4 regions of the Priestia sp. 53B2 genome follow, and region 1 is predicted to be linked to each of the others. Evidence: predicted binding sites of a transcription regulator. Region 1 holds the regulator's gene; each other region holds the start of a gene.
What was found. The regulator Rex, encoded in region 1, represses fermentation and respiration genes when NADH is low (regulators of the CRP and FNR family bind a similar motif). The targets are predictions, from matches to a motif close to TTGTGAAATATTTCACAA.
Positions count from the first base shown of each region.

Region 2: the regulator Rex is predicted to act here: its motif matches at 5,321-5,338, upstream of nirB (nitrite reductase large subunit NirB).
Region 3: the regulator Rex is predicted to act here: its motif matches at 3,603-3,620, upstream of ACN6NE_RS13640 (L-lactate dehydrogenase).
Region 4: the regulator Rex is predicted to act here: its motif matches at 4,823-4,840, upstream of ACN6NE_RS10740 (cytochrome ubiquinol oxidase subunit I).

Region 1 covers NZ_JBLZXA010000014.1:2,151-9,926, forward strand. Annotated here, with positions in the region: gene tsaD (tRNA (adenosine(37)-N6)-threonylcarbamoyltransferase complex transferase subunit TsaD) at 1-917, shown strand, start outside; gene ACN6NE_RS12190 (ABC-F family ATP-binding cassette domain-containing protein) at 1,172-3,106, opposite strand; gene ACN6NE_RS12195 (redox-sensing transcriptional repressor Rex) at 3,565-4,203, shown strand; gene tatA (twin-arginine translocase TatA/TatE family subunit) at 4,257-4,442, shown strand; gene tatC (twin-arginine translocase subunit TatC) at 4,458-5,213, shown strand; gene ACN6NE_RS12210 (YdiK family protein) at 5,239-5,466, opposite strand; gene ACN6NE_RS12215 (CPBP family intramembrane glutamic endopeptidase) at 5,463-6,191, opposite strand; gene groES (co-chaperone GroES) at 6,491-6,775, shown strand; gene groL (chaperonin GroEL) at 6,843-7,776, shown strand, end outside.
Region 2 covers NZ_JBLZXA010000020.1:511,999-519,774, reverse strand. Annotated here, with positions in the region: gene ACN6NE_RS16760 (cyclic-phosphate processing receiver domain-containing protein) at 91-417, shown strand; gene ACN6NE_RS16755 (formate/nitrite transporter family protein) at 633-1,469, opposite strand; gene cobA (uroporphyrinogen-III C-methyltransferase) at 1,494-2,264, opposite strand; gene nirD (nitrite reductase small subunit NirD) at 2,336-2,662, opposite strand; gene nirB (nitrite reductase large subunit NirB) at 2,681-5,095, opposite strand; gene ACN6NE_RS16735 (SGNH/GDSL hydrolase family protein) at 5,704-6,450, opposite strand; gene ACN6NE_RS16730 (sigma-70 family RNA polymerase sigma factor) at 6,922-7,413, shown strand; gene ACN6NE_RS16725 (competence protein ComK) at 7,515-7,776, opposite strand, start outside.
Region 3 covers NZ_JBLZXA010000018.1:38,126-45,901, forward strand. Annotated here, with positions in the region: gene ACN6NE_RS13625 (IseA DL-endopeptidase inhibitor family protein) at 1-387, opposite strand, end outside; gene ACN6NE_RS13630 (hypothetical protein) at 782-940, shown strand; gene ACN6NE_RS13635 (lactate permease LctP family transporter) at 979-2,559, opposite strand; gene ACN6NE_RS13640 (L-lactate dehydrogenase) at 2,622-3,578, opposite strand; gene ACN6NE_RS13645 (cation diffusion facilitator family transporter) at 3,911-4,786, shown strand; gene ACN6NE_RS13650 (methyl-accepting chemotaxis protein) at 4,927-6,945, shown strand; gene ACN6NE_RS13655 (RluA family pseudouridine synthase) at 7,148-7,776, opposite strand, start outside.
Region 4 covers NZ_JBLZXA010000009.1:303,731-311,506, forward strand. Annotated here, with positions in the region: gene cydC (thiol reductant ABC exporter subunit CydC) at 1-625, opposite strand, end outside; gene cydD (thiol reductant ABC exporter subunit CydD) at 622-2,334, opposite strand; gene cydB (cytochrome d ubiquinol oxidase subunit II) at 2,334-3,350, opposite strand; gene ACN6NE_RS10740 (cytochrome ubiquinol oxidase subunit I) at 3,337-4,743, opposite strand; gene ACN6NE_RS10745 (threonine/serine exporter family protein) at 5,044-5,499, opposite strand; gene ACN6NE_RS10750 (threonine/serine exporter family protein) at 5,514-6,275, opposite strand; gene ACN6NE_RS10755 (LacI family DNA-binding transcriptional regulator) at 6,420-7,430, opposite strand; gene ACN6NE_RS10760 (alpha/beta hydrolase) at 7,526-7,776, opposite strand, start outside.

The DNA of each region.
Region 1 (7,776 bases):
CCTCCCAAATAGAAAGCCATAAACGATTTGGCGGTGTCGTACCGGAAATTGCATCTCGTCATCATGTGGAACAAATTACGGTAGTAGTTGAAGAAACTTTAAATCAAGCGAACTTGACGTTTGCAGATATTGATGCAATAGCTGTAACGGAAGGACCAGGGCTTGTGGGAGCACTTCTTATTGGCGTAAATGCAGCCAAAGCGCTAGCATTTGCACATCAAAAGCCATTAATTGGTGTTCATCATATTGCAGGACATATTTATGCGAATCAGCTAATCAAAAAATTAGAATTCCCGCTTTTATCGCTAGTTGTATCTGGAGGGCATACGGAGCTTGTATACATGGAAAGTCACGGTCAGTTTAAAGTGATTGGTGAAACGAGAGATGATGCAGCAGGAGAAGCCTACGATAAAGTAGCCCGCACGTTAAACCTTCCATATCCAGGCGGACCTCATATTGACCGCCTTGCACATGAAGGAGAGCCATTAATTGATTTGCCGCGTGCTTGGCTAGAAGAAGGATCCTATGATTTTAGTTTCAGTGGATTAAAATCAGCAGTTATTAACACTGTCCACAACGCGAAGCAAAAAGGTGAAGAAATTCTTCCACAAACGCTTGCTGCTAGCTTTCAAGCGAGTGTCATTGATGTGTTAGTAACTAAAACCGTTAAAGCTGCAAAGGAATATAACGTTAAGCAAGTTTTATTAGCAGGAGGAGTTGCTGCTAATAAAGGACTTAGAGCAGCGCTAGAAGAGGCATTTGCACCATTATCAAACATTGAGCTTATTATCCCGCCGCTATCTCTATGTACGGATAATGCCGCAATGATTGGAGCAGCAGCAAGTATACGATTTGCTCAAGGAAAACGTTCAGATATGTCATTAAATGCAAATCCCGGTTTGGACTTGGAAGAGTAAGAGACGAATGAGATTTAGTTCTCATTCGTCTTTTTTGTGGATAAAAATGATTTATCAACAATATTCAATAAATTTAGAATTGACTGTGGATAATTATGTGGAAAAGTCCGTGCACTCAGTACACGGACCTGTTATCAACAAGTTTTAATTATGAAAATCAGACAGATATCCACGATTTATTCACAGAGTGGATAAAGCTTGTTCTAAAGCGCATGAACAAGTAAATAGGGCGAATAGATACGAAAAAATATAGGCTATTCTTCTAGAAGCAGCTGTAATTCTTCCCACTCTTCCATTAATGTGGATAACTGTGAAGAAATTTTTTCATTTTCACCGTTTAGTCTTGATACTTCTTCGTGGTTTTGATAAATTTCAGGGTCACAAAGAAGTTCTTCATTCTCGGCTTGTGCGGCTTCTAATTTGTTTACTTCAGTTTCAATTTCTTCAATGCGGCGTGTTCGCTGCCTCATCAATTTCTTTTGTTCTTTATCTTGTTTATAGGACTGTTTATCTACTTTTACCGTACGTTCTTCGTTTGCTTTTATATTTTCTAATTCTTTGATTTCCTCTATTTCTGCTTTCTTTTCTACATAATAGTCATAATCTCCAAGAAATTCTTCTACCCCTTCAGAAGATAGCTCTGCTATTTTGTTTGCAATACGATTAATAAAATAACGGTCATGTGAAACAAATAATAGAGTCCCTGGGTAATCAATTAATGCATTCTCGAGTACTTGTTTGCTATCTAAATCAAGATGGTTAGTAGGTTCATCCAAAATTAAGAAATTAGCTTTTTGAAGCATAAGCTTCGCAAGAGCCAAACGTGCTTTTTCACCACCGCTAAGCGTGGAAACGATTTTCAGTACATCATCACCTGAAAACAGAAAATTTCCAAGAGCTGTACGAATTTCTTTTTCAGGCTTGGATGGATAGTCATCCCAAAGCTCATTTAAAACGGTTTTATTAGACGTTAAATTGGCTTGCTCTTGGTCGTAATAACCAACCATTACGTTTGAGCCAAAGGAAATGGTTCCAGTCTTGAAGCTTAGTTTATCCACAATACCTTTTAATAACGTAGATTTCCCAACTCCATTAGGGCCAACCAACGCAAGGCTTTCACCTTTTTTAATCCGAAGGTTTGCCTGCTGAACGATATATTTGTGTTCATCATATCCGATAGACACGTTTTCAAGATTTAAGACTTCATTTCCGCTTTGACGCTCAATTTCAAACGAAAAACTAGCTGATTTTTCACCTTCGTTAGGTCGGTTTATTAACTCCATTCGATCGAGCTGTTTACGTCTGCTTTGCGCACGTTTTGTAGTCGATGCGCGGGCGATGTTTCGCTGAATAAAATCATTCAGTTTTGCGACTTCATCTTGCTGCTTTTCGTACTGACGCAACTCTTTTTCATATCGCTCTGCTTTTTGTACAAGGTATTTAGAGTAGTTGCCCGTGTACTTCACCGTTGTTTTTTGTGTGACTTCATACACTTGATTTACGACTTTATCAAGGAAGTAACGATCGTGTGAAACAATTAAAATAGCTCCTTCATACCCTTGCAGAAACTGTTCCAGCCATGCTAAAGTTTCAATATCTAAGTGGTTGGTAGGCTCATCGAGAATAAGCAAGTCTGGCTTTGTTAAAAGCAGTTTTGCAAGAGCTAAGCGCGTTTTTTGTCCACCGCTCAAGGAGGAAATAGGGGTGCTATAGTCAAAGTTTGAAAAACGGAAACCGTGAAGAATAGACCGTGTATCCGCTTCATATTGATAGCCACCTAAATCTTTGAACGTTACTTGAAGCTGATCGTACTCTTTGGTTAGTTTTTCGTATTGAACTGAATCATTAAAAATGTCTGGATCGCCCATCTTTGTTTCAAGCGTACGTAATTCTTTTTCCATCTTCTTTAACGGAGCAAAGACCGTCATCATTTCTTCCCATATGGAGAGTGTTGACTCAAGAACTGTATCTTGTCCCATATAATCAATGGAAACACCTTTAGGTTTAATAATTTCTCCGCTGTCATAAGAAAGCTGCTCAGCAATAATTTTTAATAAAGTTGATTTACCAGCACCGTTTCGTCCCACTAGGGCAATGCGGTCTTTTGATTGTACTTCTAACTTTATATTCGATAAAATGGGTTCTGCCCCATAGTATTTTGTAATACCGTTCAATTGTAGAATAATCATTTTTTCACCTCTAGTAGTATATCCATAGTGTATTTTAACATATTTTCAACTACAAGTTCTTCCTACAAACGTTTGTAATTTGTAGAGGGACAAGGACAAATGATGAAGCGAATGTTTTGATTCATGAAATAAAATGATTTTACCTGCACATTTTATACAGGATACTATGTTAAAATAAGAGATAAGTGCATCTCTGAACTTATATATGATGGGTGTAGAAAACCCGTCATGACTAACAAACGGATCCTTTGAAGGGCTAATTGCTTCGTTCTAGCTACCGACTTTAAGTAGTGCTGGATAGACAAAAGTCGTCGGGGTGTGAAGCGGAGTATATATATAACAAGAGAAAAGAGAGAGAATTGGAAGCGCTACCTCAAAGCGGTTGATGCTTTGTGAAAGGTAATGCAATGTGACTTGAAAATGTTAGTAATGACATACATGAACTGAGGGGGTACAACGTGAACACTGAACAATTAAAAATACCACAAGCAACGGCTAAACGATTGCCGCTTTATTATCGTTTTTTAAAAAACTTGCATGCTTCTGGTAAACAGCGTGTTTCGTCAGCAGAGTTAAGTGAGGCAGTGAAAGTAGATTCTGCTACTATTCGTCGGGACTTTTCTTACTTTGGAGCATTAGGGAAAAAGGGATACGGCTACAATGTGAATTATTTACTTACATTTTTCCGTAAAACGTTAGACCAAGATGAAGTAACGAAAGTAGCACTGATTGGCGTAGGGAATCTGGGAACGGCCTTTTTAAATTATAATTTTATTAAAAATAATAACACCAAAATCGAGTGCGCTTTTGATGTGATAGAAGATAAAGTCGGTACAAAAGTAGGCGACGTGCCGGTTTATCATCTTGACCAATTGGAAGATTATATGAGTGATGATATCTCAGTAGCGATTTTAACCGTTCCTGCCGCTGTTGCTCAGCAAATTACCGATCGTTTAGTGAATTGCGGAATTAAAGGGATTCTAAACTTCACTCCTGCACGCTTAAACGTATCGGATGAGATTCGACTGCATCATATTGATCTGGCTGTAGAATTACAGTCGCTTGTCTATTTTTTGAAAAATTATCCTGTTGAATAAGGTGGACTGTGTTACGATTTCCTTAAGTCTAAATTAATAAGGAGAGTGGGAATATGGGGATTGGAGCAGGCAGTTGGATTATTATTGCGATTATAGCACTGCTTATTTTTGGACCGAAACGGTTACCGGAGCTAGGAAGGTCAGTCGGGCAAACGCTTAGAGAGTTTAAGCATGCCGCTAGTGGTGCATCAGAAGATCGTGAAAAAGATAAACAGCGTCAAGTAGATGACAAAGAGTAAAAGGGTGATCATAGTATGACCGAACAAGAAATGTCAATATATGATCATATAGGAGAGCTGCGAAAGCGCATTTTAATTGTTTTATTTTTCTTTGTCATTGCCACAATTGGCGGCTTTTTTATAGCGGATAAGGTTATTGTCTATTTACAGCATGCTGATGAGGCAAAAAATTTAACGATGAATGCATTTAGGTTAACAGATCCAGTTAAGATTTATATGCAGTTTGCTGTTATTATCGGCTGTGTACTTGCAGCTCCTGTTGCACTGTATCAACTTTGGGCATTTATTAGTCCTGGTTTATATGAAAAAGAGCGTAAGGTAACGCTTGGATATATTCCTGTTTCCATTTTTCTCTTTATCGGCGGTGTCTCTTTTTCTTATTTTGTGTTGTTTCCATTTGTCGTCGATTTTATGACGCGCGTTTCTGATGAGCTGAATGTAAACCAAGTGATTGGCATTAATGAATACTTTTCTTTTTTAATGCAGCTCACACTGCCTTTTGGCCTGTTGTTTCAGCTTCCTGTCGTCGTCATGTTTTTGACGCGATTAGGAATTATAACGCCTATGTTTTTATCTCAAATTCGAAAATATGCCTATTTCGTACTGCTAGTTATTGCCGCGCTTATTACACCACCGGAATTGCTCTCGCATATGATGGTGACAGTGCCGCTCTTAATTTTGTATGAAATCAGCATCATTATTTCCCGCATTTCGTATCGCAAAGTGTTAAAGGCAAGGGCAGAGCAAGAAAGAGAAGATGTTAGTATGTAAAAAAACCACTGAAACAGTGGTTTTTTTATTTAGATGAATCATCTTGATTTTTATATTGCTGCTGCAACTTTTTAATTTTATAGTGCAAGATAAAGATGCGAACCGCAAATCTGAAATCGAATGCGGCTACGAGTGCAAATAAGATCGTAGGGAAGTTCCACACGGTTTCCTGAGCATTTTGAATAGCCAGGTAGGTAAATAAAATCCCCATAATAATATAAATAAACCCTCGTGTTAAAGGGATATTCTTCATGAAAACATGCCTCCAAAAATAAACTGCATTTGTTCTGCTTGCTTTTGCATTTCTATAATTTTATCTGCAAAAATAGTTTGAGATAAAATAACGATTGTATTCATCAACACGTGTGCAATAATGGGTACAATAATTAGTTTTGTTCTTGCATAAAGGAATGCAAATACAAATCCCATGGCTGTATACACGAGCAAATGTTTGAAATCCCAGTGTACGGCAGCGAAAATAAGGGAACTAATAAATGCAGAGATAAAGAAATTGTATCGTTTGTGAAGAGAGCCGAAAATAATCTTTCGAAAAATAATCTCTTCTAGAATTGGCCCAATAACAGACGTAACCACAATGAGGAACGGCGTTGCTTTAACAAGATTAACAATATTTTGTGTGTTTTCAGATACTTGGGTAATGCCAAGAGAGTGCTCAATCATACCTGCTACAGCTTGACCAGCCATAGCCAGGAACACCCCAAGGACTGACCAGACAACAGTTACCGTTGTTCCCGCATGTTCTATACGCATGGACATGTCACGGCGCAGCAGCAGTAAGACAACAAGTAAACCAAGGATAAAGCTAATGATGGTCCAATAAGTCAAAAGCATGACATTCGCTGTTCGAACTGGATATTGCTCAAAGATACCTGTTAATTTTAACAGCGGTATACCAACAACTCCTGAAAACTGCATAAGGATGTAGGTGAGGATAACATACCAATAACGTTTTTCCAATCTTCTATACTCCTTTAAAAGGTTTTTATGTATATATGTCGAAGAAGTACTGTAAAGTTAGTAATTTCTTCTTGCTCGTATTGTAACATACATATTATTGAACAGAGAAAAGAATGCTTTATTTCTCAAAATCGTCGAAATCTAAGACTATTATATGTAGTTGTCGTAAATTTTAAATTTTTTTTGTTTAATACTTGCAAAAAAAACCCACTTTGTTTTAATATAATAATTGTGTTAGCACTCGTTGATGTTGAGTGCTAATAAAAATGCAAACATATTATTTGAGGAGGTTGTTTCACTTGTTAAAGCCATTAGGTGATCGCGTAGTGATTGAACTTGTAAAATCTGAGGAAAAAACAGCAAGCGGTATCGTGTTACCGGACAGTGCAAAAGAAAAGCCACAAGAGGGTAAAATTGTTGCTGTTGGTACAGGTCGAGTATTAGAAAGCGGTGAGCGTGTAGCTTTAGAAGTAGCTGCGGGCGATCGTATCATCTTCTCAAAATATGCGGGTACTGAAGTGAAATACGAAGGTACTGAATACTTAATTTTACGCGAAAGCGATATTTTAGCTGTAATCGGCTAATTTTAACCACAAACTTATCATACGTAAAAAATAGATTATTAAGAACATCTTGAGGAGGTCAAAGAACATGGCAAAAGACATTAAATTTAGCGAAGAAGCACGTCGCGCAATGCTACGTGGTGTAGATACATTAGCAAATGCTGTAAAAGTAACGCTTGGACCAAAAGGTCGTAACGTTGTATTAGAAAAGAAATTCGGTTCACCGCTTATTACAAATGACGGTGTAACAATTGCAAAAGAAATCGAATTAGAAGACGCATTTGAAAATATGGGTGCTAAATTAGTAGCCGAAGTTGCTAGCAAAACAAACGACGTTGCTGGTGACGGTACAACTACTGCAACAGTTTTAGCGCAAGCAATGATCAGAGAAGGCCTTAAAAACGTAACGGCTGGTGCTAACCCAATGGGTATCCGTAAAGGTATGGAAAAAGCAGTAACTGTAGCGGTTGAAGAACTAAAAGCAATCTCTAAACCAATTCAAGGTAAAGATTCAATTGCTCAAGTAGCGGCTATCTCAGCAGCTGACGAAGAAGTAGGTCAATTAATTGCTGAAGCAATGGAGCGCGTTGGTAACGACGGCGTTATCACACTTGAAGAATCAAAAGGTTTCACAACTGAATTAGAAGTGGTAGAAGGTATGCAGTTTGACCGTGGATATGCATCTCCTTACATGGTAACTGATTCAGATAAAATGGAAGCTGTATTAGATGATCCATACATCTTAATCACAGACAAAAAAATCGGTAACATTCAAGAAATTTTACCGGTATTAGAGCAAGTTGTTCAACAAGGCAAGCCTCTATTAATCATCGCTGAAGACGTAGAAGGCGAAGCTTTAGCAACATTAGTTGTGAACAAACTTCGCGGTACATTTACAGCTGTAGCTGTTAAAGCTCCTGGTTTCGGTGATCGTCGTAAAGCAATGCTACAAGACGTTGCGATCCTAACAGGCGGAGAAGTAATCACTGAAGAGCTTGGTCTTGACTTAAAAACAGCAAGCA
Region 2 (7,776 bases), on a different contig from region 1:
AATAGATTAAAATGTGTCGAATAGACTTAGGTAGGTATATGACATTATGTATGTTACACTAAATACAAGGCAAGGAAGGGAGAATCAGTCATGAAAATCAATGTTTTTCTAGACGACTATCGCAAATGCCCTGACGGTCATGTTTTAGCCGAAACGATTGATGAATGTATTGATCTGCTAAGATCATTCGATGTTGAACATTTATCACTCGATCACGATTTACTGAGTAAGACACGGAATGGATTAATGCTCGTGCATTTTATGGTAAAGCATCATTTATATGCCGATCGAATTACGATTCACTCCGCTAATCATTCAGGCAGCAAAGCAATGTACAACTGCTTTAAAGACGCTCAAAAAGAGCATAAAATGCCAAACAACATTAAAATTTTAAGATGCCCTCTGCCTCTTCGATGATACCTGCACCCTCACACATTCATTTCAACAGAATCTGTCCGATTCAATTCTCACAGACATCCTGTTTCTATAAAATGAAGAACGATACTGCTTGTTCGATACGTATAGATGTGAATACGCTTTAAGCAGTTTATATTATATAGAAGAAACCGCTCTAAAATACCGTGATGATAGCTTTAAAAAGCAGACTATATGGTACAAAGAGCGGTTTTTTGCTATTTAGACAGTTTAGCAGAATCCAAATCAGCTGAGAGAGCAGCCGGCTGTTTTGCGTTTTCTTTGAGCTGCCTAGCATTCACGAACCAGTAAATGCTTCCCACAAACAGTCCTCCCCCTACGATGTTTCCGAGTGTAACAGGAATCAAGTTATGAAATAGTCCAGCAGCCGAAATCGCATCAGGATGCGGAAGCAAGAAAGCTAGACCAAGAAACGTCATATTTGCCACGCTGTGCTCGTATCCTGAAGCAACAAATGCAAAAAGCATCCAAAAAATGAGCATGATCTTTGCCGCATCGCTTTTAGTACGCGCAGCCGTCCAAATTGCCAGGCAAACAAGCCAGTTGCAAAGGATGCCGCGAAAAAATAATTCACTGACCGGCAAATTCATTTTTTTAGCTGCCAGCGTCATGAGTAAATGATTCGGTTCAATTCCTTTAAACAAACCGGTTCCGGTAATTAACAAACAAAGCCCAAACGCACCTATCGCATTTCCGATAAAACACCACGTCCAGTTTTTAAACGTATCTTTCCATGTGGTGACTCCCGATAGCGTACTGACTGTATAAACCATATGATTCCCCGTAAACAATTCAGCTCCTGCAAATACGACAAGCAGGAGAGCAACAGCAAAAGATAATCCCATCACAAGAGAAACGACCGGTAAAGAAGCAGAAGCTAAAGGCGCTCCTACCGATAGAGCTAATATAACACCAAGTCCTACGTAAGCACCCGCTAGCACAGCTAACAGCAAATAACTCGGCAAATGCTCATTCACAAGCTTCGTTTTTTCGCGGGCTAACTCATTCATTGACTGCAGTGAATTCTTAAGCAAAAGTGTTTCCTCCTTTTATTCATCTTAGACGCATACTTTTTCTTCTGTTTTTTCCAAAAACCAAGAAAGAGCAGAAGCTTGCTTCACCACTTCACCAATCACAATCATCGCGGGATTACTCACTTGCTGTTCAGCAGCCGTGTCTACAATAGTGCCAAGCGTACCTGTAACCGTGCGCTGATAAATCGACGTGCCTTGTTCAATAAGAGCGACCGGCGTATCCGCGCTTTTTCCCGCGGCTAAAAGCTGACGGCAAATATAAGGCAAGTTTTTAACGCCCATATAAATCGCAAGCGTATCAACTCCTTTTGCTAAATGCTCCCATCGAATACTTTCCGGCTTGCCGCTCAAACAGTGTCCCGTCACAACGGCAAACGAACGGCTCAGCTCACGGTGCGTCACAGGAATTCCAGCATAAGCCGGCGCCGCAATGCCCGCTGTAATACCCGGAACGATTTCAAATGGAATTCTATGCTGAGCGAGCACTTCTGCTTCTTCACCGCCTCTTCCGAAAACAAACGGATCTCCGCCTTTTAACCGCACGACGGTGTTTCCTTTTCTTGCGTAGAATACAAGCAAATCATGAATATCCTCTTGAGAAACGCAGTGATCACCAGGCTTTTTCCCGCAGTAGACGAGTTCGGCTCCTTCTTTTGCATACTGAAGAAGAACAGGGTTCACTAATCGGTCGTATAAAATAACATCTGCTTTTTCTAAACATTTGGCTGCTTTTATCGTTAGTAAATCTGGATCTCCTGGTCCGGCTCCTACAATGTACACTTTTCCTGTTCTCATTTTTGCTTCGCTCCTTTTAATGTGTCCCCTTGAATTTTTGTGGCGCGTTGAAAATCAACGCGCCACGGTACTTATTCTTCAATTAAAAGATACAGTAAATCTCCTTCAACAGACGCTTCGTACGTGTCTACACATCCGCTGTCAGGCTCTTGCACGTTGCCGTCATGCAAGCAAATTTTCCAGTCATGCATCGGACAGAACACCGAGTCGCCGCTCACGATTCCTTCACTTAGCACCCCGCCTTTATGCGGACAGCGATTTTCAATTGCCCGTATTTTTCCGCTTGATAGCTTAAACACCGCAATTTCTTTTCCGTTTACTTTCACTGTTTTACCTAGGCTTACCGGAAAATCATGAATCGACCCTACGCATACTTTTGTAATGTTTTTATTCACCATCTTTATTTCCCCCCAGCTTTATGATGTGACAACTGTTTCGAACAGCTCTTTTTTCGTCTTTTTGCTTTCGACGATTTCTTTCCAAGGATCACGGTACGTAGATAACGCTTCGTCCATACGCATATTCAGCTCTCTTCTCGTTTCGGCGTCATCAAGCACTGACTGAATGTGCGAAAGTCCCATGCGCTCAATCCATGCAGACGTACGCTCTAAGTAATTAGCCGTTTCTCGGTAATACTGTAAATAAGCTCCTGTAATGTCCATCAATTCTTCGTCTGTTTTTACTTTATACAATAAATCTCCGCCGCGAAGATGCGTACCTCCATTTCCGCCCACGTAAATTTCCCAGCCGCCGTCAATTCCAATAAAGCCAATATCTTTAATACCTGACTCAGCACAGCTTCTCGGACAAGCAGATACAGCCATTTTCACTTTATGAGGCGTCCATAGTCCTTCAAATTTTTTCTCAAGCGCAATTCCAACGCCCATTGAATCCTGCGTGCCAAAACGGCAAAACTGTTCGCCGACGCATGTTTTCACCGTCCGCAGCGACTTACCGTACGCGTAGCCAGAAGGCATATCTAACTCTTCCCATACGCTAGGCAAATCTTCTTTTTTAACACCAAACAAATCAAGACGCTGACCCCCCGTCACTTTTACGAGCGGAATTTCATATTTATCAACGACATCTGCAATTTTTCGTAAATCTTCGGCATTTGTGACGCCTCCGTACATGCGAGGAACAACAGAATACGTGCCGTCTTTTTGAATATTTGCGTGCATGCGTTCATTCACAAATCGTGATTCGCGTTCATCAACGTATCCGGTTGGATTCACCATACCTAAATAATAATTTAGCGCCGGACGGCATTTCGAACAGCCTTCTTCATTATTCCAGCCAAGTACATTCATAACTTCACGCGTATGTGAAAGGCCTTTTGCTTTAATCTCTTCGACAACTTCATCTCGTGACAGAGTCGTACAGCCGCAAATCGCTTCTTTTTGAACCGCCGCGTCAAAGTCAGCGCCAAGAGTATGCTGAAGCACTTCCGCTACAAGCGGTTTACATCCTCCGCAGGAGCGAGAGGCACTTGTACAAGCTTTGATTTCATCAACCGATGAGCATCCTTGGTTTTGTATAGCTTCCACAATCGTACCTTTTGTTACGCCGTTACAGCCGCAAATAATATCATCGGCGCTCATGCTTGCTACTAAGCTTTCACCCGTATTACCGCCAGATGGCTGTAAAATCGACACTTTTGCGACATCGGATACATCTTCTTGCTTTTGAATCATTGAAAACAGTCGATTTCCGTCGCTGCTGTCTCCAAAAAGAACGGCTCCTACGATTTGATTCCCTCGCAAAACAAGCTTTTTATAAATGCCGTCTTGTTCATCGAACACTTTGATCGCTTTTTTCTCTTCGTCTTCCGTGAAGTCTCCTGCGGAGAACACTTCAACACCTGATACTTTTAGCTGTGTTGATAAAACCGACCCTTCATAAGGCACCTTTTCTGCACCGCAAATCGCTTTTGCTAATGCTTTTCCTTGTTCATACAGAGGTGCCACCAGTCCGTATACCATTCCTCTATGCTCTGCACATTCTCCAACTGCGTAGATGTTTGGGATATCCGTTTGCATATAGTCATTTACAACAATTCCTCGATTTACGTTAAGTCCCGCTTCTTTTGCAAGCTGAACGTTTGGTTTAATTCCAACCGCCATCACGACTAAATCAGCTTCTAAAAACGTACCGTCTTTAAAAGATAATCCTTCAACTCGCTCATCGCCGACGATTTCCGCCGTTTGTTTTTCAAGCAAAAACTTCATGCCTTGTTTTTCTAATTCGTTTTGAAGCAATTTGCCGGCTGTTGGATCAAGCTGGCGTTCCATTAAATACGGAGCTAAATGAATCACAGATACGTCCATTCCCAAATTTAACAGTCCGCGCGCTGCTTCTAATCCAAGCAGTCCGCCTCCAATAACCGCTGCTTTTTTATACTGCTGAGAAGCCTGCAGCATTTCATCCGTATCTTTTATATCTCGAAAAGCCGTAACTCCTTTTTTATCAGAGCCTGGAATCGGAAGAATAAAAGGAAGAGAGCCCGTTGCTAAAATTAACTCATCATACGATTCTATTCTGCCGCTGTTTGTCGCTACTTCTTTTTTTATCGAATCGATACTAGTAACCGTTTCGCCCGTATATAATGTAATATTGTTTTCTTGATACCAGTTCCAATCGTTTAACGTAATGTCTTCAACATTCGTATCTCCTTGCAGCACTTTTGATAGTAAAATACGATTATAGTTCGGATGCGGCTCGCTTCCGAAAATCGTAATCTCAAACGCTTCGCTTGAAACCTTCAATACTTCTTCAATCGCTCGAACTCCAGCCATTCCATTTCCAATCAATACGAGTTTCTTTTTTTGCATCTTCCATTCCTCCCCTGGCGTCTATACCTGCTTGTTTCAAAGATATATTTTCTATGCATCTTTAAAGATACATTTAAGATATATGAATTTTCTGAATCGTTCAACTTATGTGTTAGATTATCTAACACAGTTATGGTATGTATGCGATTCCATTGCTTTAACAGCAAGCAAAAAAAATAAGTGATCTAATTACGTTTTAATTTGGATCATCCTTTGCATTTTATTTTGTGATGTTTTTCACAACATTAATTTAGCAAGAATAAATAACCTGAGCTATGATAAAAATCACTCCTAAATGTTGATAAGCCAAAAATAAAAATCTCGAAAGTTCTTTATAAAGAACTTTTTAAACAAACCGTTCTTTATAGTATTTACTATCACTCTCATATTCTTTATAATGAATATATAGACCTTTATAAAGAACAGAACAGAGAATTAAAATGCCACTCGTAAACATAAAAAAATTTTGGACTCCTTTAGAAATCTTTGGCTTTAAGCTTTATAAGGGTAGAGATACAAAAAACTACTACTATAAAACGAGGAAAAGTCATAATCTAATAAAATTATAAAAAACAAGCCCTATTTCTTTTGAAATAGGGCTTGTCTTTTTATTTTCCCGTAAACCAATTCACAACGTACTCTCCCCACACTTCATTTCCTTTTTTCGTTAAATTACCGCTGTCTTTATTTATATACTCTCCTAAATGAAACGGCCAAATGAGCGAGTGATTCATATAATATACCCAGTTTGCTTCAGAAACTCCCCTGATCGCTTCTACCCCTTCTTCATAGGACTCGGTTTGTGAAATATATGGCTGTGAGGGCTGAATCATAAGGGTTTTTTTCAAATCTTTGAGCTGATGAATCAGCTTGTCTGTATTTTCAAGCGTATCATCTAGCGTAAGATGCTGATAATTATTTTTAAGAGGTGCCTCAAACAGAATAATGTTTGGCTGAAGTTGATCAATTTGATCGGCAATATGTGAGGATAAAAGCTCATCCGTTGTTTGGCTGCCGTATGAAAGTGTTTTAACCGTAAATACATCACTTCCATATGTAGCTGCTAGCTCTTTTTTTAACTGCTGAGGCCACCCTGCTTCCTTTGCGGATGTGGCAACCACAAGAGTCAGAGGCTTTTTATTTGCGATAGATGACTGGATTTGCTTTGTGATAAAGTCTGGAAGATTTTTTGTATAAGCAGATACATCGGAAAACTGTTTTTCTTTATGTACAACAGCAGTTTTTACTTCACTTGCCTGCGCTTCCGTTTGCTCCTGCCAGTGCTGCGTCCCCGCATACATCACTGCCCCGCACAAAACAGCCGCCGCCACATTTACCCCAACAATCGCCTTCATTCAATCTCCCCTTTACCCATTTTTAAAAACCAACTATATTCTCTCCACCAAACTCACATTCAATAGAATAAACAAAAGGACAAACACAAAAATACTTCACTGAACCTGCCCTAAAAGGTCCACCTATCCGGATGAGACCAGCCCGCAAGGGAGGGTCTCATCCGGATAGGTCTAGCAACTCTACCATCACCGCTCTTCCGTGATGGTAGAGTTGCTACATCGATAATAGATATAAAAATAATTATAGATTAGTAGAATTTGGAATGGGGGACCTTTCGTACGTAAAATCTCTACAAATAAACGTATACTTCGCATATTTCCTAGCGAAACGTGAAGTTTCCGGGGAAATTACGTCACGTTTCTTAAAAAGAAAACATAATGTACGTTCATTCGCACATATAATCTTCCCCTTGTACAGTAGAGATACCGGCGGAATACAGCAAAAACGCGTTTTTGAAAAAGGAATGCTACATGCAAAAAAGCTCGTTTGATCAAATCGCTTCATCTTTTCATCCATTAATTGTGTCGATGATTAAAAAATTTCATATTTACAAAGACTACGACGAATATTATCAAATTGCGTTGATTGGTTTATGGAGAGCGTATCAAAAATTTGACGAAAGCAAAGGATCTTTTTCTGCTTATGCCTATACAACCGTGCGGGGTACGATCCTTTCTCATTTAAAAGGCACCATTTTATACGAAGAACGTGAAACACCGGCTGAGCAGAACCTGCTTTCACTAAACGAAGATCCCGCTCTTCCCGTTCCGCTAGAAAGTGACATCATCAAGCAGCATATCGAACACTTAACGGGAAGAGAAAAAATCTATGTAATCGAACATCTGCTAGAAGGATACTCGTATAAAGATATTGCCTGCAAATACGGAGTCTCTACGGGAGCCGTTAAAAACTGGGGAAAAGCAGCTCGCAAAAAGCTAAAGGCCTCACTTCTTAGGGAGTAAGAAAAAGAGGAAGCTTATGATAAGCTTCCTCCTTCCGTTCATATGTGTAGTCCAAACGATTGTTCATATGTAGGACAAATTTGTTTGATAAATCGAACGCATTATGCAAAGACAAGCGGACTTTCTAAACAATAATTGCGAATAACAGCCGCTCTGGCCAGCTTTTTTTCTAAACTATAATAAGAGAGCTTCACTGGAATGAACGTTCCGTCTTTGAAGTGAATCAGCATGGAGGTTGGATTAACTGTAGCAAGCGTATGTGTAGTATGAACGTGAGAGGAGAAAATCCAGGCGCAGCTGTAGTCATTGGGCGAAGATGTGGGAAACGCAATAATCGCTTGTGAACGACTAATGACAAGAGGT
Region 3 (7,776 bases), on a different contig from region 1:
TTTTGCTTTTGACCACTCTAACATGCTGAATCCGTCGCCGATTGGGTGTGCAAGTTTGCCGTTATATGTCATATAGCCGTAATTTTTTAATCCTTTTTCTACTGCACTATTTGTAAATGTCTCAGATAAGTAGCTTGATAGCTCGGCTTTTGTATCAAATTCAGGGCAAAGATACACGTACTCAGTTCCTTTATATTCAAATGTACGTTCTGTACATGGTTTGTTTTTATAACCGTGCAGAGCACTCCAGAAATGATTGCTGGCACTAGCTGCAATTTTGACAGCATTTGCATCCGTTAGTGTTGTAGATGTTGTTTGTGCTGTAACTCCAGTGCTTAGTGTAAAGAAAATAGCGATTGATGATAAAACTAGTCCAATTTTTTTCATTTCTAACTCACTCCTAATTAATTAACCTTATTTATGTAACAATTATGTGTTTTATATTTCTTTTGTTACATTTATATTACAATAAATCTGTAACAAAAGAAAGTGTTTTGTCTTTTTTTCTTAAATTTTTTTAGTTTTTTACTAGTTTCTAAAATAGATATAGTAAGGGAATTACCAGTTAAATGTTGATTTATCAACGTTTTTAGGCGTTTCTTTCTACTTTTTAATCTTTTTGTTACAAAACTGTAATAAAAGAAGCTGAATACCTTTACGATACAGAAAAATAAAGATAAAACGGTGAAAAAGTGAATGTGAAAACTGTTTTTTCCTTTTTTTAGGCAAATTTCTTTTGCCATTTTCAGCTTTTTAGTAGGGTAGATTAAGAGGAGGCGAAATGATGAAAGGCATTATACATAGTGAAAAAAGTGGAATAGCAGGCATGAAGTACAGAGATCTTCAGGAGATGCACCCTCAAAGAGGAGAAATTCAGAATAAAAAAACCCCCAGCGCTAACTGGGGACTTTTTTATATAATCAAACGTTTGTTTAAATGAAAGAAACACGGTAATAACAGTTTTTTAGCGCTTTTTTATCATAACCACCAAGCCAATAAAAAGGTAACAAATCCTCCTAGTATCAAAAATCCCATGCTGTATTTGAGCGTGTATTTAAACAGTTCACCTTCTTTTCCAGCCAGTCCCACTGCTCCGGCAGCGACGGCAATTGATTGAGGAGAAAGCATTTTAGCCATCACGCCGCCGGCAGTATTGGCCGCTACAAGAATAATTGGCAAGACATTAATTTGCTGAGCTGTAGTTAGCTGCAAGTTGCCGAACAGCGCATTATTTGATACGACAGACCCCGTTAGAAATACGCCAATCCAGCCAAGAAATGGAGATAAAAATGGAAAATAAGCAGCTGATGTAGCAAGCGCCAATCCAAGTGTAGAAGACTGTCCTGAATAATTTGAAATAAAGGCAAAAGCAATGACCATCATAATAGTAATAATAGGTCTTGATAATTCTTTTACGGTTTCCAAAAGAGTGATCCATGCTACTTTTGGCGATACGTTAAGCAAGAAAACTGAAAGGATACAAGCAATAAGAATTGCTGTACCTGTTGCTGCAAATACATCTATTTTTAAGACAGCAGCGTAAGGAGTAGGATCTTTTACTAAAGGCGCTGCTTTAATTACGTGATTGTGTAAAAATGGGACGTTAATAAGCAGGTTCATATGCTCAAGCATCGTTTTGACAAAAGAAATGCTCCAAGCCGTAACGAGTATCGTTAATAGAATAAAAGGAGACCAAGCCTTTAAAATCTGTTTTGGTGACAGGCTGAAGCTTTTAGCTGTTGCTGGGCTTGTTCGTTTAATATAAAAAGCAAGAGCAAGCAAACTCACAATAGAAGATGTGATATTTGGAAGTTCAGGTCCGATGTATGTAACAGTTAAATACTGTGTCAGTGCATAGGAAATGGCTGTGATGCTCGTTGCTTTCCATACGTCTTTTAATCCTTTTATCCCATCCATAATAAAGACAAGTAAAAAAGGGATAAGAAAAGAAATAATCGGAAGCTGCGTGCCCAGAAAATGAGCAATTTCTTTTGGATCTATGCCAGATACTTGTCCCGCGACAATGACAGGAATCCCCATGGCGCCAAATGCTCCTGAAGCTGTATTAGCAATTAAACATAGCGCCGCCGCTTTTAACGGTTTGAACCCAAGTCCAACTAGAAGCGCTGCTGTAATGGCAATTGGAGCTCCAAATCCCGCTGCCCCTTCTAAAAAAGCATTGAAGGAAAAAGCAACAAGCAGCATTTGCAAGCGGGGGTCATCGGTTATTGAAATAATAGATTGTCTAATGGTAGTAAACTGTCCGCTTTTGACAGTTAGCTTGTATAAGAACACCGCGCCGATAATAATATAGCTGATGGGCCAAAGTGCATACAGAAACCCATAGCCAGTGGCTCCTAAGACCATTGAGGCAGGCATATCATAAAAATAAATAGCAATAATCATAGAAAGAAGCACCGTAATACCGGCAGCGATGTGTCCTTTTAATTTCAAAAGAGTTAAAGCAATAAAGAAAAAGATAATGGGGATGAGTGCAATTAGTGCAGAAAGCCAAATATTATTTAACGGATTATATACCTGAGTCCACGTCATATTCATACACCTCTACTACATATTTAAAACAAGGGAGCGGGGGAGTCCCCCGCAAAAATCTTTAGATGTTACACAAAAGCTCTGTCGCGAGTTTGCTTAAGAATGCTAGCAGAGTGCTCGAGCTGCTGCTGTTCGTGAGGAGTTAAATTCAATTCAATAATTTGACGCACGCCGTTTTTATTAATGATAGCTGGTACGCCAATATACACATCAGAAATACCGTATTGTCCTTCTAATAAAGCAGATACCGTTAAAATAGAATTTTCATCATCTAAAATAGCCTTGGTAATGCGTACAAGCCCCATTGCAATTCCGTAATAAGTCGCTCCTTTTCGATTAATAATATGGTAAGCCGCATCGCGGGTTTGTTCGAATAGATGCTGCATATCCGGTTCTTTTTCAATAGCGGCAGTATTGATAAAATGTTCGAGCTTCACACCGCCAATTTGCGCGTGGCTCCAAACAGGAAATTCCGTATCTCCATGTTCCCCCATAATATAAGCGTGGACGTTGCGAGAATCTACTTCGAAATAGTCGCTTAACAAGTAGCGGAAGCGAGCTGTGTCAAGAATCGTTCCTGAACCAATTACCCGTTCGTTTGGTAATCCTGATACTTTTTGTGTAACGTGTGCGAGAATATCAACTGGATTTGTTGCTACTAAAATGATGCCGTCAAATCCACTGTTCATAATATCTTTTACAATGCATTCAAAAATTTTAACGTTTTTTTCAACTAGATCTAAGCGTGTTTCCCCTGGAGCTTGATTAGCGCCCGCTGTAATAACTACTAAATCAGCGTCAGCACAGTCTTTATAATCTCCAGCCCAGATTTTCATCGGTGTGGCAAATGGCATTCCATGATTGATATCGCGTGCTTCACCTTCTGCTTTTTCTTTGTTCATATCGATTAACACTAATTCATTGGCAATACCTTGATTCACCATTGAAAAAGCGTAGCTTGAGCCAACAAAACCAGTTCCGATAACGGCAACTTTTCGTGTTTTTGGTGTAAATTGTGTTTTCATTTGTATCATCCTTTGAATTTTATTTTGTGATGTTTTTCACAATGTTAGTGTAACAAGAATAAATAGCTTCAGCTGTGATAAAAATCACACCCTTTAAAAAATAGTAAACAATTTTACAGGGCGATTTAAAAAAGGGTCCTTCTACATGAAGTGCCACATTTAGAAAGATCTTAAACGTTTAAAGTGTTGAGTAAAGGCAACTTGTTTTGCAGAAAGCTAAAGAGTTTAACATTCTCTATTTGTATGTTAGCAGCCAATAATGTTTCTATAGACCCACACGAAATCCATTTGTTACACTAAGTTTGCTTATTTTGAATAAAGGAGTGGATGGGATGGAGAACTACTATGAGCAAGCCCAAAAAGGCGCTTGGGTTAGTATCTTATCATATATCTTTTTATCAGCATGTAAACTTATCATTGCGGGTGTCACCGCTTCCTCTGCATTAAAAGCCGACGGTCTTAATAATGTTACAGATATTATTGCATCAATTGCCGTCTTAGTCGGCTTAAAAATCTCTAAAAAACCTCGCGATAATGATCATCCCTATGGACATTCCAGAGCGGAACATATCTCTTCACTGATTGCCTCTTTTATCATGATGGTCATCGGACTAGAAGTATTGGTCGATGCGGGTCAGTCGTTATTTATGGACAAATCTGAAGCGCCTAATTTACTGGCTGCTTGGGTAGGTCTTGGAGCGGCTGCTGTTATGGGTGGTGTCTACCGATATAATATTAAGCTTGCTAAAAAACTTGATAGCCAGTCTTTATATGCGGTTGCTAAAGATAATTTGTCTGATGCACTTGTGAGTATAGGGGCTGTTGTGGGAATTTTCGGCTCACAGTTCGGCCTGCCCTGGCTGGACGTGGTAGCTGCTTTTGCTGTGGGAATTATTATTTGTAAAACAGCCATCGAGATTTTTAAAGAAGCGGCTCATTCCTTAACAGACGGATTCGACGAAGAGAAGTTAGGGCACTACAAAGAAAGCATCGAGCTTGTAGAAGGTGTAAAAGAAGTAGAAGATGTGAAAGCGCGCAAGCTTGGTAATCAAGTCGTGATTGATGTAACTGTTAAAGTAGATCCCCATTTAAATGTTATCAAAAGCCATGAAATTGCTGATCAAATTGAACATATGATGAACGATGAGCATCAAATTAAAGATACGCTTGTTCATATTGAACCTGATGCATACAAAAAGCAAAAATAAGACCAGCACGTTCTTTCGTTATGAAAGGATGCGCTGGTTTTATTTTGCGGGAATTTGAAATAAATCACAAAAACTTCTTCAAAAATGAAAATGAAAAGCCGTTATTAGTAATATAAAGATTTTTGTAGAAGGGTGAGGGAATGAAGAGGTTAAGTGCAAAGCTCGTAGTATTTTTTAGTATTTTTATAGCTATTTTATTATTAGTTGTTTCAGGGGCTGTTTATCAATTTACCAAAACGCAAATAGAAAAAGATGTAGAAGTTCAGTCTCAAAGTCAAGTGAAAGAGTTAAAAGAAACCATTCATACGTACTTAGACATGTATAGTCGTTCTTTGCTGACGTATAGTGAAAACGATGTAATTGTTAATTTTGTTAAGCAGGAAGGAGATCAAACAAACCAAGAGAAAAATCCGTATTTTACATGGAACACAGTTCAAAAAGAGTTTACACAGTTTAAAGAAAAGTATCCAAACCTAGCACTTGAATACATAGGCACTAAAAATAAAGGAATGTATTCTGTTCCTAAACAAGAGTTTGGTTCAAACTATGATCCGACTTCAAGGGTATGGTACAAACAAGCGGTAGAATCACCTAATGAGGTTATTTATACGGATCCATATGAAGATGCAGCAACAAAAAAGACGGTCGTGACAATTGCAAAGGCTATTTTAGATCCAGATACTAAAAATGTGCTGGGCGTTATAGCTACTGATTTAGACTTAGATGCATTAAAAAACATTGTAGGTAAAGCAGAAGTAAATCACGGTGGGTATGCATTTTTATTTGATCAAAATGGGACAGCGCTCGTTCATCCAACAGAAGCTGGGAAAAATTTAATGAATCAGCCATTTATGAAAAAAATGTACGAAGCATACCGAAATAGAGATTTCATGAAGTATACCTTTCAAGGTGAAGAGAGAGTGATGGCATATGATACTCTCGAAGGGACGAATTGGAAGATAGGAAATGCCTTTATTTATAATGAAATGCTCTCAAGCGCTCATCATTTACTGACTGTTATTGTCTGGATTGCGTTAATTGGCATCTTATTATCAATGGTGCTAACCATCTTTTTCTCAAGAATCATTACTAATCCGATTCGCCGCTTGAAAAATGAAGTAGCCAAAGTAACAGCTGGCGATTTAACGGTTCAGGTGAAGACGAAATCAAAAGATGAAATTGGTGAGCTTACTCATTTATTTAATGATATGGTAGCCAAAATGAAAACATTGATTGGAACGGTTCAGACGTCTGTTAAGACAGTAAAAACGTCTGTTGAAGACTTGAGTGCCGTATCTGAAGAAGCAACTGCATCCAGTGAGGAAATCGGCCGGGCTATCCATGAAATTGCCAGCGGTGCCACGCAGCAAGCTTCTGACGCTGACACTACTAATCATAAAACGATGAGTTTATCTTCGCAAATTGAAGAAGTCATTGAACAAAATGCACAGATTAATAAAATGACGATTGAAGCTGTAAGCATCAATGAAAAAGGTTTAAAACAGATGCAGCTCCTTCGCAACCAAACTACTGAATCGTCTCAAACGATTCACGCTGTTCAAGCTGTAATGGAAGAGTTAACAAATAAGATGAAAAAAATTGAATCTATTATTTTCACAATTAATAGTATTTCAGATCAGACAAATTTACTTGCATTAAATGCTAGTATTGAAGCAGCTCGTGCAGGAGAACATGGCAAAGGATTTGCGGTAGTAGCTGAAGAAGTGCGAAAACTTGCTGAACAGTCCTCTCAGGCCACTGAACAAGTTCGCCATACGATTGCAGCGATTCAAGGGGAAGTCGCTGCTGCGCGTGAAGAATGCAACCGTACAGAAGAGCTTTCAAAGTCTCAAGACTTTGTGGTAGGAGATACAGAACGAGCTTTTCATGAAATTGCAACTACGATTGAACAAGTGGCGGCGGCTGTCGAACATGTGACAAGCAGCATGGACAGTATCGATGAGCATAAGGAAGACGTGGTAGCGGCAATTCAAAGCATAGCAGCTATTGCACAGCAATCAGCAGCGGGAACTGAAGAAATTACTGCTTCTACAGAAGAACAAATTAGAGCTATTTCTACTGTTTCTCAATCAGCTGAACATCTGCAAGAGATTAGTGAAGAATTGGCGAACTTGATTCGTCAGTTTAAAATTCAATAGAAAAAAAGAGGCTAGGACAAAAGTATTTTAGTTAAAGGAAAATCCGAACGATGAATTGAGATTCTTGATAAAGAATTCAACTCGTTCGGATTTTTTTATTGATATGGTGAACCCAGGTTTCATGTAGGTATCTCAAGCGGTTCAGCGCACTTCTTCTATTTGTTTGCCCTTAGCTGGTTGTGTCCTAACCTCTCTTTTATGTTTAATAGGAAAACAACTTGCTGTAAGGCAAAAAGACTTGCTGAGTTGGAGGTGCAACAGCTGACACACGCTGATGTGTAAACGGGTGTATAAAAGAAAGCTTAATGGCATGTAAAGCTTGCTGCTGCTCTTTTAATCTCTTTCCTCCATAAAGAGTATCACCAAGTAATGGATAGCCGATGTGACTCATATGAACACGAATTTGGTGAGTGCGTCCGGTTTCGAGCGAAAGTTCAATAAGCGTTTCGTTTTTTGCTGTATTGCGTTTTAACACCCGATAACGTGTTTTGGCAGCTTGTCCCGTTCTAGATACTCTTCTTCTTGTAGCGTGATGACGATCGCGTCCAATGGGTTCATTGATGATGCCGTCCTCTTTTTTTATGATTCCTTGGACGAGGGCAATATAAGTCCGATTAATTTTACGTTCAGCCAGCAGCTGATCAAACACAGAGCTTGCTACAAAATGCTTCGTGAATAAGATAGCACCTGATGTATCGCTGTCCAAACGGTGAACGTGTCTAGGCTTTGTTTTGAGGCCTATTTTTTGAAAATAAGCAGCTACAGCATTTAAAAGAGTTTTTTGGTCTTGCTCTGATGAAGGATGAGTATCTAGGTTTATTGGTTTGTTTA
Region 4 (7,776 bases), on a different contig from region 1:
AATCAGCCACTCCTAAAAAGCCATCTGTGACCTTGGCATATAACTGTGCTTTGCTTAATTTATATCTCTGATTGGCTGCCTTCATATGCCAAAGGGAAAAAAGCGGCATCACTACTACTAATAAAAATAAATAGATAGCAATCAAACATGCAAACTTTAGGCTAAAGAACCCTAAAGCTACAATCGAAATAACGTATAAAATAACAGCTGAAATTGTTGGAAGAATGGTACGCAAGAACAAGTCTTGTAAACTTTCAATATCTTCCGCAAGAACTCCTAAAACATCTCCTGTTTGATAGCGAGATGTAGCAATTAACGGTTCAATCAAATAATAAAGACGCGTCCGCATTTTAGCTAAAATACGAAGAATAAAATCGTGACTGACAAGACGCTCCGCATAACGGAAAGCTGCTCGGCTTAAGCCAAATGTACGCACAAGTACAATTGGAACATACACCAATAAAATCGTTTCTGGCTGTAAGGAAGAAGCTGAAATCAAATAACCTGACGTGAACATTAGCGCGCAAGCAGAACCAATCGTTAACAAGCTTAGTAATAAGATAGAAAAGATACGATATTTATATGTTTTAAAGTAGGGCCATATCCAACTTTTATATTTCATCATATCTCCTCCTCTTCATGTAAAAATTGATAGTAAGCTCCTTTTTTTTGAATCAGTTCTTGATGATTACCGATTTCTGCAACCTTTCCGTCCTCTATTACAACAATGAGATCCATGTCTTTCATCCAATGCAGACGGTGCGTAGCTAAAATAAATAACTTCTCTTGGAACATTGTTAAAATATCTTGCTTTAATTCATATTCCGTTTCAATATCGACTTGTGCCGTTGGTTCATCAAGCATAATAATAGGACGGTCGCTTAGAAATGCCCTTGCTAGAGCAATTCTTTGAGCTTGGCCGCCGCTAAGCTGCCGTCCCCCATCTCCTATCATTTCATTTTCCTTCTTAGGCATCTGTTGAACCGTTGATAAAAGTCCTGCTTTCGTTAAAGCATCTTCATAATCATATGAGCCGCCTCTATCTTGATAAAATTCAATATTTTCTTTTACTGTTCCATTAAAAATAAATGGGTGCTGACGGATATACGTAATCTGCTTTTGCCAAGCATCTGAGCGTAAATCAATTGGCACGCCGTTTACTTCAGCAGAGCCTTCTGTAGATTGTACAAAGCCACTTAGTATATCAATAAGTGTCGATTTTCCAGCTCCGCTTTTTCCGATGATTCCAATTTTCTGTATTCCTTTAACATGCAGTGACACCTCTTCAAGAGAAGGTGGCTGCTCTTTGTCATATTTTACAGTGATATAACGTAATTGAAGTTCACTGCTTTTAGTCCAACTAGGAACATCTTCTTTTTTAGCCGGCGGTTTTTCAGCCTGCTTCACAATCTTAAGTAATGCATCTCCGGATTCTTTTCCGTCTAATGTTGCATGGTAATCGTTTCCGACTTCTCGTATCGGCAGGAAATATTCAGGCGCCAGCAATAAAATCATAAGTGCAGGCTCTAATGTCATAGACCCGTTTACCAGCCGCAAACCAAGCATAACAGCCACGATGGCTACAGATAACATCGTAAAGAAATCTAGAGCAAACGTAGATAAAAAAGCAATTCGGAGCGTTCCCATGGTCGCTTTTCGATAACGGTCACTGACTCTTTCAATCGTTTCAGCATGTTCCTTACTTTTCCCGAGAAATGTTAAAGTTTCTAACCCTCGAAGCGAATCTACAAAGTGGTTGGACAACACGTGATATGTCTCCCATTGGCTATCTATTTTTTTTTGTGCAGCCAATCCAAGCAAAATCATAAATAAAATTAAAATTGGCATGGTCACAAGTAAAATAATGCCTGAAAGCCGATCATGGTACCAGACGAAAGCAAGCACTAGCCAAGGCGTAACGCTAATGGCGGCCAGTTTAGGCAAAAACAGCTCGAGATAAGCGCGAAGTTTCTGTAGGCCTGTGGTGATGAGCGTCACCAAGTTTCCTGTTCCTTCATCTTTGGTAAAACGCGGTCCTAATGAAAAAATGCTTTGCATGACTATCAAACGAAGTTCCTGAGTCGTTTTGACTCCAAATTGATATGCTGTTTTTTTTACTATAAAACCTACGATATGACGAATCATAAAGGCAGACAAAAACAATCCGATTGCTTTTGTCTGCGAAGTTAAACTTTCACCATGAAAAAGAGCGGTAATTACTTCGGCGAGCCACTTAGCTTGAAAAATAATGGCTACACTTTGAATAGTAATGAGCCCTATTAACATGGCAAGAACCATTTTTATTCCGTTGTAAACCATTAAATTTCTACCCATTAATACTCCATATGCTCCTTATGATCTACACGTTTTCTGAAAACGTAGTAGCTCCAAATTTGATAACCTAACACAAAAGGCAGTAATGCAATAGCAGCGTAAGACATAATTTTTAAGGAATAATTCCCTGATGCTGCATTATGAATCGTTAAACTATAGCTTTCATTGATTGAACTAACCAAAACGGTTGGAAACAACCCTGCAAATATAGAGGAAATTGATAAAATCAAAATTAAGCCAGACATAGCAAATGCCCATCCGTCTTTTTTTCGTGTAAGGAAAAATCCTGCTAGTAAATACACGAAAATACCGATGAAAAATGTATATAGCATCAAGCGGCTATGATTACTGAATAAATCTGTTTCAAAAAACGTCATGCCTGAAAAGATAAGAAGCAGCAAGGCATTCACAGGCAAAAGCTTCATAGCGACCTTCCGTGAACGATCTCTAATATCGTCCATCGTACGGATCGTCGCAAAAATAAGTCCGTGCCATAAGCAAAGCATTGTTAACGTAATGCCGCCTGTTATGGTATATAGATTAACAATATCCGAAAAGCCGGCATTCATTTGCATGTTGCGCTCAACAGGCAGTCCTTTCATTAACGCTGAAAATAAGACACCAAAAATGAGCGGTGGAAAAAGACTTCCAAAGAAGATAACCCAATCCCACGCATTTTTCCACGCTTGTTTTTCAACTTTCCCTCGAAATTCAAATGCTACACCGCGGCCAATCAGCGACAGCAACAGAAGAACAAAAAGAACATATGACCCGCTTAATAGCGTTGCATACCAGTTTGGAAAAGCGGCAAACATAGCACCGATTGCTGAAATTAGCCAAACTTCATTTGCATCCCAAAAAGGACCGATTGTATTAATGAAAGCTCGTCGCTCTAAGTCGTTTCTTCCTAAAAAACGAGACACCATTCCAATCCCAAAATCAAAGCCTTCTAAAAAGATAAAACCAACAAACAGAATGGATACTAGTAAATACCAGAATTCATTAAGAGAAAACATTGTATCCCTCCTTTGTAAACGGATCAGTTGATACTACTTTTGTATGTGCTTCGTGATCGTGATCCGGACCTTTTTTAATTTCTTTAACGAACAAGAACACCATAATCACAGCTAAAATTAAATAAAAGAACGAAAACGAGATAATAGAAAACAGCAATTCACCTGCTGTTACACCAGGAGACACGGCATCTTCCGTTTTCATATAGCCAAATACAACCCAGGGCTGACGGCCAATCTCTGTCATAATCCAACCTGCTGAGCTTCCAAGGAACGGAAAGGCAATGGCAATCGTCATAATACGTAAAAATAGTTTGCTCTCTTGAAGTTTTTTACGAGAAAGCAAGTACGTGCCCCAAATGCCTAATGCACATAATACGCCACCTAGACCAGCCATAATGCGGAAACTCCAAAATGTTGTCCGAACGGGTGGAATATAATTTCCTGCTCCATATTTCGCCGTATACTGCTCCTGCAGCTCGTTCATCCCAGGAACGGAACCTGAAAATTTCCCGTATGATAAGAAGCTTAATAAATAAGGTATTTTGATTTCGCCCGTATTTTTCTTTTCATCGGGGTGAATATTTGCTGTTACCGTCCAAGCGCCTGGACTTCCGCTGTTTTCCCATAATCCTTCACTTGCGGCCATTTTCATCGGCTGTGTTTTAACTAAGTATCCGGCCTGTTCATGACCAGATAACGCAATTCCCACACCTGAAACTAACCCTACAATAATGGCAACTTGAAATGATTTTTTGGCAAAAGCCAAATGTTTTTTCTTCAAGAGCATAATGGCACTGACACCCGTGATAAAAAAGGCGCCTGTTGCAAACGAACCTAAAATGGTATGAGGGAATTCAACCCACAGCTGACCATTTGTTAACAATTTAAAGAAGTCATTCATTTCTAAACGGCCATTATTCAGCTCCATTCCAACCGGATGCTGCATAAAAGAATTAGCCGTTAAAATAAAGAACGCTGAAAAAATAGTACCTAGACTAACAAGCCAAATACATAGACAGTGCAGCCATTTAGGCAAACGATCCCACCCGAAAATCCACAGTCCGAGGAAAGTGGACTCCATAAAAAATGCTAGCAGTGCTTCAATAGCAAGCGGCGCACCGAATACATCTCCTACAAACCGTGAGTACTCTGACCAGTTCATGCCAAACTGAAATTCTTGTAAAATACCTGTTACGACGCCGACAGCAAAGTTAATCAGGAATAAGTGCCCCCAAAACTTTGCCATCTTTTTATACTGTTCACCTTTTTTTACTACGTACATCGTTTCCATGATCGCTACTAAAAAGACAAGACCTATAGATAGCGGTACAAAGATAAAATGAAACAGCGTCGTTGATGCAAATTGAATACGTGATAGTATAACTGTATCCATCTTCTTTCTCCTTTCATATATAAGAACATTCATCATTTCCATACATACTTTGCTCATTTCTGAGCATCTTTTACTTACATTGTGAAACATTGAGCATAATAATTCGAGAAATATGCTCAATGTTTCACATACATATGTAATATCTCTCTTTCTATTTACATAGTATAGTCTATTTTTTTAGCTGTGCACGTACATTTTTTGAACGTTTTTAGACTAAAACGTGACTTTCTTGTGACAAAAAAGTGAAGGATCTCTTTATTTTTTCATAAAAAAAGCACGCTCTAATTTGAGCTTGCTTCTCTATGGTCGATATTTTGCTTTGGCATTTAATTTAGACTGACGAATGATTTGGTTGATGACTTCAGAAAACACAATACCAATGGCAATTGAACCTGAAATCATAAAGGCTTTTGCTGCAAGACTAATCGCTTCATTATAGTTATTTTCTACAAAGTTACGCATGGCATCGTATGCTGTTCCTCCCGGAACTAGCGGAATAATACCTGCTACGGTGAAAATAATGATCGGCGTTCGATAAATTTTTGCGTAAATTTGACTAATAATAGCAATAAAGAAGGCCGATGCAACTGTGCTTGGAATTTCATCTACGCCATAGAACGTTAGCAAATAGTAAATGAGCCAGCCAATCATTCCGACAAAGCCACTTTTTAATAATGATTCACGTGGAACATTAAAGATGATCCCAAATGCTGCTGAAGCAATAAAACTTGTAATTATCTGCTCTACGATATGCATATGATGCCTCCCTTCTATAGAAGTGTAAATACAATGGCAATACCTGCACCGATAGCGAATGCCGTCAGAAACGCTTCTGCTCCTTTTGATAATCCAGACAGTAAATGTCCCGCCATTAAATCTCGCACTGCATTGGTAATGGATAAGCCAGGAACGAGTGGCATAACGGACCCAATAATAATTTTATCAATTTGCGTGCCTACTCCTGAAGCGACTAAAAGAGCTGATAAAAGTCCAATAACTAACGAAGCGGTAAACTCAGCAAAAAAGCGAATCGGAATAAGACGGTGGAAATACACCACGGTTAAAAATCCGAGACCTCCTGAAAACATAGCTGGAATAAAGTCCGTCCATAAACCTTGAAACATGATTAAAAAGCATCCGCTAGAAATGGATGCAGCTGCAAGTTGAACCCATAGTGGAAAAGCTACGTTTGTTGCTTCAATTTCTTGTAGCATTTCATACGCTTCCTCCAAGGAGATGTTTCCTTGACTGATTGTTCTTGAGACGCTATTTACCATGGTTACTTTTTTTAAATCTGTCGTTCGTTCGGAAATACGAATTAACTTCGTTTTCGTCGGTTCTTTCGTTTCAAGTGAAAACATAATCCCTGTTGGCGTCACATAGCTGTGGGATTTTTTTATACCGTAAGACGCTGCAATCCGCATCATTGTGTCCTCTACTCGATACGTTTCTGCCCCGCTTTCTAACATAATTTTACCTGCTAGTAAGCTAACGTCCATAATTTCATATTTATCTAATTTTTGTTGTGTCATCAAATCGCTCCAAACATATTAAAGCTTGGTTTTTTCCCCTACAGCATACAGTGTATAAGAAAGAGGGAAGTGGACGCAATGGTTAATGTAAAAAAGTGTGGACTTTTTGTCTCACACTTTCAGGAATAGTATATACATTCCTTATCAATTCATACGTTTTGTGGTCTCACGCTCTACTAATATAGGTGCCATTTTATACTGTATCTGATCTATTTCTTGCTGATCCTGAATTTGCTGAAGTAAGAGGTTTACTGCTTTTTCAGCCATTTTTCCCATCGGTTGACGGATAGTTGTTAGTGGAGGATGCGCTTCACTAGCTTCAGTAATATCATCAAACCCTATAACAGACAAATCTGATGGAACGTGAAGCCCATTTTGCCACGCACAGTGTATCACTTTCAGGGCGATGTAATCCGTAGCACAAATAAGCGCAGTTGGAGGCTCTGGATGATGAGCTAGCTCATTTATAAACTGATATAGTTCATCTGAGTTATTCATATCTTCTTTCACAAACTTTGCGTTTGCTGACGGTACATACTGATAAAAAAGAGACAGACGGTGCTCGACTTCGCTTACAGCTTTTCCAACGAACCCTATATTCTTATGACCAAGGTCCGTTAAGTGAGCAACAGCTAATTGCATTCCCACCGCATCATCTACATGTACAATCGGCCAAAGTGCAGAAGAGGCGTCTCCTGTAAGAGAAACGTAAGGCGTTTGATATTGTTTTAATACATCTACAAACGGATGCTGAGCAGCTACATAGTCTAATAAAATGACCCCATCAAACCAATGGTTCATCATAACATTTAATTGACGCTCAGCCGTTGTTTCTTCGTAATCCGTGTGTCCAATAAGAACGTCCATCCCTCGACTTTGGACTTGTTGCTGTACCTTTTTTAATAGTTCAATTAGAAACGGATCTTTTAAATCTCTAATTAATATCCCGATAATCCCTGTTTTTTGGGCCCGAAGAGCTGCCGCAAATGGATTCGTCTGATACCCCAAATGAGCTGCTGCTTTTAGCACTTTTTGTTTAGTTGTTTCACTAATTTTAATTTTACCTTCTTTATTATTGAAGATTCTTGATACCGTAGCTAATGAAACACCCGCTTCTTTTGCTACTTCTGTAATCGTGACTTTTTTTCTCCCCATTCGTACCGACTCCCATTTCCTTTTAGTCTATCGACCAAGTAAACATTTTTCTTTATTATATTACTAGAAGCCGGCACCACTGAAAACTACCTTCCCTACTTTTCACTAAACAGCCACTTTAACACATCTTGAATTTTTTGATCCCAATATGCCCAGTCGTGACTTCCTTTTCCTTCTTCATATGTAAAACAAATAGGCTCTTGCTTACAACGCTCGGAAAAACGTTTATTTTCCTGATATAAAAAATCTTCCGTTCCACAGCATTGATAAATACACGGAGTCACTTCTCCATAGCGCCGGCGATTTTCAAGCAGCCAGAAAAGATCATCCTCAGGTCTAATAACAG